2 regions of the Azonexus sp. MM2026_4 genome follow, and region 2 is predicted to be linked to the other one. Evidence: riboswitches for the same ligand, from Rfam matches in the RefSeq annotation. Region 2 holds a riboswitch; the other holds the start of a gene.

Region 1 (4,203 bases), 1.9 Mb from region 2:
TATCAAGGTTCCAATGCACCCAAGACGAAGAGCGGCACGCCGGCCGATTTCCAGCGTCACCAAAAGCCTTTCATGGAAATCATCTGCAAGCACGCCCCCTACCGAACCGCCCCCGACAGAAAATCCAGAAGCGCCGCCGCCGGGCCTGCCAGGGTCGCGTCGCTGGCGGTGCACAGCAGCAGTTTCCGGTTCGCCCACGGGTCTGCCAGCGGCAGCCAATCGATTTTCGGGCTGGTCAGGCGGCGGGCGGTGGTCTCGGGAAGGATCGCGATGCCGACCTCGTCCGCGACGAGGCTCACTACCGCGTCCAGGCTGCGTACCCGCACGCGGTAGTGGATGCCGCGCCCGTACTGGATGGCCTGGTTTTGTATGAAGCGGCTCAGGCCGCTTTCGGACGGCAGGCCGACGAAGGGATGTTGCAGGAGGTCGGCGAATGGCACACTGGCTTTCTGTCGCGGGCACTGCGCGGTAGGAAATACCGCCACCAGCCGATCCTCGCGAAAGAAACGGGTGTTCAGCCCCTCGGTCCGCACGTAGTTGGCGACGATGCCGATGTCGGCCTGCTCCTGGCGCATCGCCGACAGCACATCCTGGCTACCCAGTTCGCGCAGATCGATATCAAGCGCCTGGTGTTCGACAAGGAAGCGGCCGATCAGCGGCGGCAGGTATTCCGTCATCGCGGCGGTATTGCACAGCACCCGGACGGTGCTGCGGACGCCGTGCGCGAAGGCGGCCATTTCGGCGTGCAGCATCTCCAGTTCGCGCTCCAGCCGGCCCGCATGCCTGAGCAGCGTCCGCCCGGCGTCGGTCAATTTGACGCCGTGTTTCGAGCGCTGCAGCAGCGCCGTGCCCAGGGCATGCTCCATCTTCTGCAAGCGCGTGCTGGCGGCGGCCAGCGAAAGATGCACATTTTCTGCGCCACGGGTGATCGATCCGGCCTCGGCAATGGCTGCGAAGACGTGCAGGTCGTAAGTGGAAATACGATGCGGCAAGACGGATCGGTTGAGCGGCATGGTCGTCATCCTTCGGTTTTGGCAGAGGTTACCACCGCCAAGCTGTGATCGACAGGCGCCATCCTCTGGCTGATCATCGAGACATGGACACCGAAACGTATCTGATCATTGCTGCCGTGTTTCTCGCCGCCGGGGTGGTCAAGGGAATCTCCGGGCTGGGACTGCCGACCATTTCGATGGCGCTGCTCAGCTTGCTGATGGCGCCGGCCAAGGCCGCGATGCTCATGGTCCTGCCTTCGTTTGCGACCAATATCGCGCAGTGCTTCGGTCCGCATTGGCGGCGCCTGGCCCGGAATTTCTGGCCCCTGTGGGCTTGCCTGGCGCTGCTCACCCTCTACAGCCCGCTCGCCAGCATCGAGACGGCGGGAAGTCGGGCCACCGCTATCCTCGCTGTCGTGCTGATCGCCTATGGAATCTGGGGTCTGTGGAAGCCGAGCCTGCCGGAAATGCGCGCAGAAGCCCGGTGGACCGCAGCGCTCGTCGGTGCCTTGTCCGGTCTGGTCGCGGCAGCGACCGGCGTGTTCGTGATGCCGCTGGTGCCTTACCTGCAGTCGCTGCGCCTGGCCAAGGAGGAGTTCATGCAAGGGCTGGGGATCAGTTTCATGATTGCCACCGTGGCGCTGAGCATCCGGCTTGGCACGGCCAACGCGGAGGAACTGCTCGCCAACCTTCCCGGCTGCGCCACGGCCCTGGTCGCCGCCTTTCTGGGCCTCTGGATGGGTGGCCGACTGCGAGGGCGGTTGAATCCGAGCCAGTTTCAGCGCGCGCTTTATGGGGTTTTTGTCGCGCTGGGCTCGATCATGCTGAGCCGGGCCCTGTGATGATCCCCAAGGCGAGCGCTCGGGAAGCGCCGGCGCAGGCCCTGGAGCGGGCTTACCGTATGGCGCTGGGTGTGGAGGCCGCCGCGCGGCAAAGATTGGGCGATGGCGATCCCGCTTTCGTCGATCTGACGCAGTGGTTGCTTGCTGCCGAACTCCTCAGCCTCCTCGATGAACTGCGCGCGGGACTGCTGGTACCGTTCGATCCTCGCTCATGACTGCGTCAATCGCCATCCAGCCCGTCCCCATTTTCCCGAAACGGGTGGGCAAACCGGCTTTTCCCCGCCTGCGGTTTCCTTCGCCATGATGCCGGTGTTAGAATCGGCCCCGCTTTCAGGTACCCGTTTCGCATTGCGGATCGGGTTTAAACGGGAAGCCGGTGCGTCACCTTGCGTGGCAATTCCGGCGCAGCCCCCGCTGCTGTAAGCCTGACGACCCTGTTTTTGCCACTGTGTGTTCGCACACGGGAAGGTGCAGGGAAGGATGACGGCGAGCCAGAAGACCGACCTCAAAGCCAGGTAGTGCCATTCTCCGGGGTGATGAGAGCGGTTCTGAGACAGATGCGCGCGTGCTGGGCACGCCCTGACCTTCTCCGATTCGTGCTGATTTTCCCCGGGGGTTTCATCGCTTCGGGGAGGAAGTCATGCACATCATGGAAGGTTTTTTGCCGGTGGACCATGCCATCGGCTGGTCGCTGGCGTCGGCGCCGTTTCTTGCCTGGGGCGTGCATTCGGTGCGCCGGCAATTGCAGGCGCAGCCGGAGCAGCGCATGTTGCTCGGCGTTGCCGCCGCCTTTGCTTTTGTCCTCTCCGCGCTCAAGCTGCCGTCGGTCACCGGCAGTTGCTCGCATCCCACCGGCGTCGGGCTCGGCGCGCTGTTGTTCGGGCCGCTGGCGATGGTGCCGGTCGGCTTCGTCGTCCTGTTGTTCCAGGCGCTGTTGCTGGCGCACGGCGGGCTGACGACGCTGGGCGCCAATGTGTTTTCGATGGCCATCGTCGGGCCTTTCGTCGCCGCCGGGCTGTTCCGGCTCGGTCGCCGGCTCGGCCTGTCGCTCGCCGTCTGCGTGTTCACTGCTGCCTGCCTGGGCGATCTCGCCACCTATCTGACCACCGCGATCCAGCTGGCCTGGGCCTTTCCCGATCCGGCCGGCGGTTTTGCCGCCTCCTTGCTCAAGTTCGGCGGCATCTTCGCGATCACGCAGATTCCGCTGGCGATCAGCGAAGGGCTGCTGACGGTGCTGGTGGTCAATACCCTGACCCGCTTCAACGCTCAGGAACTGCAAGGCTTGCCGCTGTTTGCCGGAAACGGGGGCAAGGCATGAAGAAGCAGAATCTGTTGATTTTGGCCGCCGTTGTGCTGTTGACCGTGCTGCCGCTGTGGCTGGTGCCTTATCTGGGCATCGGCGGCGCCGACGGCGAGCTGTTCGGCGGCGCCGACGACAAGGCGCAGCAGGCCATCGCTACCGTCGCGCCGGGCTACCAGCGTTGGTTCGAGCCGCTACTGGAACCGGCCAGCGGCGAGATCGCCTCCTTGCTGTTTGCCTTGCAGGCGGCGCTGGGGGCCGGCGTCATCGGTTACTGGCTGGGTTGCGCGGTAACCCGCGACAAGCTGCGCAAACAAGGCGAAGCACAGGCGCCGCATGCTGATTGAGCAGGCGGCCTACGCCAACCGCTGGCGCGGCGTCAGCCCGGCGGCCAAGGCGGCGTTCGCGCTGGCCGGGCTACTGGCGGCCTTTGCCGCGGTGTCGCCGGGGGCAGCGCTGCGCCTGGCACTGTGCTCCGCCGTGCTGACCTGCGTCGGTGCCGGCGTGCCGGCGGGCCTCTACCTGCGCGTCGCGGCGCCGGCGGCGGGTTTTCTCGGCTTGTCCTGCGTCGGGCTGCTGGTGGCGGTCGATCCCGACAGCGGCTGGCGCTGGGCGCCGGAAGCCTGGCCGCAGGTCGCCGCGCTCGCCGGCCGCTCGCTCGCCGCGCTGGCGGCCTTGCTCGGGCTGGTGCTGACGACGCCGCTGTCCGACCTGATCGCGCTGCTGCGCCGCCTGCGCTGCCCGGCCGTGCTGCTCGACCTGATGGTGCTTTGCTACCGCATGCTCTTCGTCTTCTCGCAGGCGGTGCATGAGGTGCGCACGGCGCAGCAGGCGCGTCTGGGCGATGCGACGCTGCGCCACAGCCTGCGCTCGCTCGGCCAACTCACGGCCAACCTGGCGCTGCAGGTCTGGCAGCGCGCGCAGGCGCTGCATCTGGCGGCGCTGGCGCGCAACGGCGACGGCAGCCTGCGCTTCCTGACGCCGCAGTTCGCCCACACCGGGCGCGACACCGCGCTCGCCGTGCTGGCCGGCGGCGGCCTGCTGATCCTGGCGCGGTGGGCCTCCTGAT
Region 2 (4,203 bases):
GACCAGCAGGGTTTCCAGCACCAGCAGCCCGATCACGCCGACAATCTGCCAACGATAGGTTGCCCAGAGCGAAACGGGCCGATTGATGATCACGGCGCCGGCTGGCAGATCGTCCTCGCTGACGCCAAAACGCTGCATCACCGGATAATCGAAGATATCCTGGGTCGGCGTGGTCATGACGACGGGAATGCTGTCGGCCGGTGTCCCGTCGAGAATGCGTAGCGCCATGCCGGCCATCGTCCGCCCCTGCTCGGCGGCCGTGATGATGTGACCGCCCAGGGCGCCGGCATTGAGATGGAAGTCCCAGAACGTATAGGCGGGAAACGGACTGCCGGCGGTGATCCGGCTACCGTTCTCGGCCGGCGACAGGGCGCGGCCGCCCCCCTTGTCGCTCACCTGGCCGATCAGGAACAACAGGCTATCGGCGGGTAGCGCGGCGAGACGCCGGTGAACTTCCTCGATCGATGCATCCTTGAGCACGACGACATCGAAGCGCTTGCGCAGCTCGGGAAACACCGTTTGTTCGGCCACCTCGCCGATCCGCCTGCTGCTGGCGTCCGCCGTGGAAACGACGAAAGCCAGCGTGCGCACCCGCGGATGCACCCCGAGCGCCATGGCAACGGCATCGCCAATGGCGATTTCCTCGTTCACCCCAGTGATGTTGGCAACCCCCTCGGCCACCTCCGGGCGGAAATTGTTGTAGCCCCCGAAAACGATCGGCTGCTGCGGAAACAGGCGGGCACGATGACGGATCGCGAAATCGAAGGCGGCATTGTCGGCGACCACCACCACGTCGGGCGGGTATTCGGCGTACTTGACCGCCATCGCCTGCGCCAACGGCTCGATCTGCGCGCCGTAAGCGAAACGGCGGCTATCGAGATACTCGACGGAAAGCTCGATCTTCCTGCCGGAAGCAGCGAGGCGCGCCCGGAAAGCGTCCTCGATGCCGTCGCTCCAGGAATAGCCGCGATGGTAGGAATTGATGAAGAGGATGCGTGCCTCCGGCGTTCCCGCCGCGTTCGCGGCGCAACCCGCCATTCCCGCCAGCAAGACGAGGATGACGACGCACGAACGCAGGATGGCGGGAAGACCAGGCATGAGTTTGCTGAGTGATCAACGCTGAAAGGCATCATAGCGCACGATCCCGGACCTTTGTTTGCCGCCTTCCGTCTCACGTCGGCAGAATTGCAACGGTCGCGACAAGACCTTCGCCGGTTCCGCCCGCCCACCCGGACCAGGCGCCCCCGGCTCCGCTATAATCACGCCCGTTTCAGGTGCCGTGCGCGATATTCCTCGCCACGGTGAAACGGGAAAGCGGTGCGCCTCCGACGAGGCAATTCCGCTGCTGCCCCCGCAACGGTAAGCAAGTGCGGGCGCGCCATCGAGCCACTGGGTTTCCCCCCGGGAAGGCGGCGCGTCAAGACTTGCGAGCCCGGAGACCGGCCTGTGACGCAAGCGAAAGGACCACGGGGTGGTGGCGCCGGCTGATCCAGCCCAGTTTCCCCGTGCACTTTCTTTTCATCGCACACCGGCATGCGGGGACGCCTGCCGGCCAGGGGAAAATCATGCAAATCCGCCTCAAGCCCAGCGCAGCCCTTTTGCTGCCGCTCTTTGCCGGCAGCGCGCCGGCTGCCGCCGACCTCGGTACCGTTGTCGTCACCGCCACCCGTCAGGAAAACCGTGTCGCCGAAGTGCTCGCCGACGTTAGCGTCATCGACCGCGCGGAAATCGAACGCAGCGGCCAGGACACCGTCACCGAGCTGCTCGCCCGTCAGCCCGGCATCCAGACCGCGAGCAACGGCGGTCCCGGCACCACGACCAGCTTCTACCTGCGCGGCAGCAACTCGAACCAGACCAAGGTGCTGGTCGACGGCATCGCCATCAACTCGGCCGACCTCTCGGGCTCGCCGCTGCGCTTCCTGGCGCTGGCCAATATCGAGCGCATCGAGATCCTGCGCGGCCCGGCGGCCACGCTCTATGGCGCCGACGCTCTGGGCGGCGTGATCCACATCATCACCCGGCGCGGCGCGCCGGGCCTGCGCGCCGATGGCTACGTCGGCTACGGCAGCGACCATACCCGCGAGACCAGTGCCGGCGTCAGCGGCGGCGACGAACACTGGCGTTTCCGCGTCGAAGCCAACCACCGCGCCAGCGACGGCTTTTCGGCGCAGCGCCATGCCAGCAACCGCGACGCCGACGACGACGCCTACCGCAACACCGGCGGCAGTGCCGCGCTCTCCTTCATTCCCGCCGCCGGCCACGAGATCGGCGGCATCTGGCGGCGCAACGAGGGCCTCGTCCATTACGACAGCGGCAACCAGCCGGCGACCGGCAACTACGACGACCGCGCCCGCTTCACCACCGAGCAATGGCAGTTGTTCAGCCGCAACCGCCTGAGCGATGTCTGGACCAGCCGCCTGCAGTACGGCGAAGCCGAGGACCGCCAGAAATCCTATTACTGGGACGCCTGGGCCTGGCCGTTGCCGGTCGAGACGATCACCCGGCAGAACACGCGCAACCGGCAATTGAGCTGGCAGAACGACCTGACGCTGCCGCTCGGCAAGCTGCTGCTGGCGGCCGAACGCCAGGAGCAGGAAATCAGCCCCGACACCGGTTTTGCCCAGCGCCCGAAGGTCGACAACGACTCCGTCCTCGCCGGCTGGACCGCCAGCCTCGGCGACCATAGCTGGCAGCTCAACGCCCGCCGCGACGATCATTCCGAATTCGGTGGCGAAACCACCTGGGGCGTCGCCTACGGCTACCGCCTGAGCCGCGAACTGCGCGCCCACGCCAGCTACGGCACCGCCTTCAAGGCGCCGTCGGTGTACCAGTTGTTCATGACCTCGCCCTGGGGCAACGGCAATCCCGACCTCAAGCCGGAGAAATCGCGCAATCGCGAGATCGGGCTGAGTTGGGACAACGGCGTGCACGCACTGAGCGCCACCTGGTACCACAACCGGGTCAGCAACCTGATCGACTGGGTTTCCGATCCGGTCACCTGGATCGGCACCTACGAGAACGTCGACAAGGCCCGCCTCGAAGGCGCGACGCTGACCTACGCCGGCCGCTTCGGGCAATGGAACCTGCGCGCCAGCTACGACTGGCTGGATGCGAAGAACACCAGCAACGGTTTCGAACTGGGCCGGCGCGCCCGCGACAAGGCGATGCTCGGCGTCAGCCGCAACTGGGGGCCGCTCGAAACCGGCGTCGAAGTGCTGGGTGTCGGCAAGCGCTACAACACCAATACCGAAACCGGGCGCATGGGCGGCTACGGTCTGGTCAACCTGACCGCGCGTTACGCGATCACCGGCGAACTGGCGGTCGAGGCGCGCCTGAACAACCTGTTCGACAAGAAGTACGAAACCGCGCTCGGCTACAACACGCCCGGCATGAACGCCTTCGTCGGCCTGCGCTACAGCCCGAAGTAAGGAAACCGGCGGCGGGATTCCCGCCGCCCCCGCCCCCTACTCGCCCCGGATCAGCGCCACCAAGTCTTCCGTCGACGGCAGCGTTAACGCGTCACCCTCGTCGAGGATGCTGTCGGCCAGCGCCCGCTTGTCGTGGTGCAGGTTGACGATGCGTTCCTCGATGCTGCCCTTGCTGACCAGACGATAGACGGTGACCGGCCGGAGCTGGCCGATGCGGTGGGCGCGGCCCATCGCCTGGTCCTCGGCGGCCGGGTTCCACCAGGGGTCGGTGATCACCACGTAGTCGGCGGCGGTCAGGTTGAGGCCGAAGCCGCCGGCTTTCAGGCTGATCAGGAAGAGGTCGCTGTCGCCGGCCTGGAAGGCGGCGACGCGCTTGCTACGTTCGGCGGCCGGCGTCGCGCCGTCCAGGTACTGGTAGCTGATGCCGGCGGCGTCGAGCGGCGCGCGCAGGATCTGCAGGAAATCGACGAACTGGCTGAAGACCAGGGTCTTGTGCCCGTTGGCGGTGAGTTCGGCGGCCAGTTCGGCGAAGGCCTGCACCTTGGCGCCGACGATGCCGAATTCCGGGCTGACCAGGCGCGGATCGCAGGCGGCGCGGCGCAGTTTGGTCAGTTGCGCCAGGATGTTGAAACGCGCCTGCCCGGCCTGGGCATCGAGCGTCCCGACCTCGTCGATCGCTTGTCGGCGCAGCGCTTCGTAGTGCGCCGCCTCGGCGGACTCCGGAGCGACCGAGAGGATCAACTCGGTACGCGGCGGCAAATCCTGCAGCACCTGC

Evidence for each region. Region 2 has a riboswitch for cobalamin ahead of AC0KWY_RS00085 (TonB-dependent receptor domain-containing protein). Riboswitches for the same ligand answer to the same signal wherever they lie in the genome.
Region 1: another riboswitch for cobalamin. It lies ahead of AC0KWY_RS12990 (energy-coupling factor ABC transporter permease); the one in region 2 lies ahead of AC0KWY_RS00085 (TonB-dependent receptor domain-containing protein).

The regions. Positions count from the first base shown of each region.
Region 1 covers NZ_CM148380.1:2,751,436-2,755,638, forward strand. The annotation lists gene AC0KWY_RS12975 (LysR family transcriptional regulator) at 99-1,013, opposite strand; gene AC0KWY_RS12980 (sulfite exporter TauE/SafE family protein) at 1,097-1,834, shown strand; gene AC0KWY_RS12985 (hypothetical protein) at 1,834-2,049, shown strand; cobalamin riboswitch at 2,150-2,356, shown strand; gene AC0KWY_RS12990 (energy-coupling factor ABC transporter permease) at 2,475-3,152, shown strand; gene AC0KWY_RS12995 (energy-coupling factor ABC transporter substrate-binding protein) at 3,149-3,481, shown strand; gene cbiQ (cobalt ECF transporter T component CbiQ) at 3,471-4,202, shown strand; gene AC0KWY_RS13005 (energy-coupling factor ABC transporter ATP-binding protein) at 4,202-4,203, shown strand, end outside.
Region 2 covers NZ_CM148380.1:33,786-37,988, reverse strand. The annotation lists gene AC0KWY_RS00090 (sensor histidine kinase) at 1-1,098, opposite strand, end outside; cobalamin riboswitch at 1,256-1,462, shown strand; gene AC0KWY_RS00085 (TonB-dependent receptor domain-containing protein) at 1,566-3,428, shown strand; gene AC0KWY_RS00080 (DEAD/DEAH box helicase) at 3,465-4,203, opposite strand, start outside.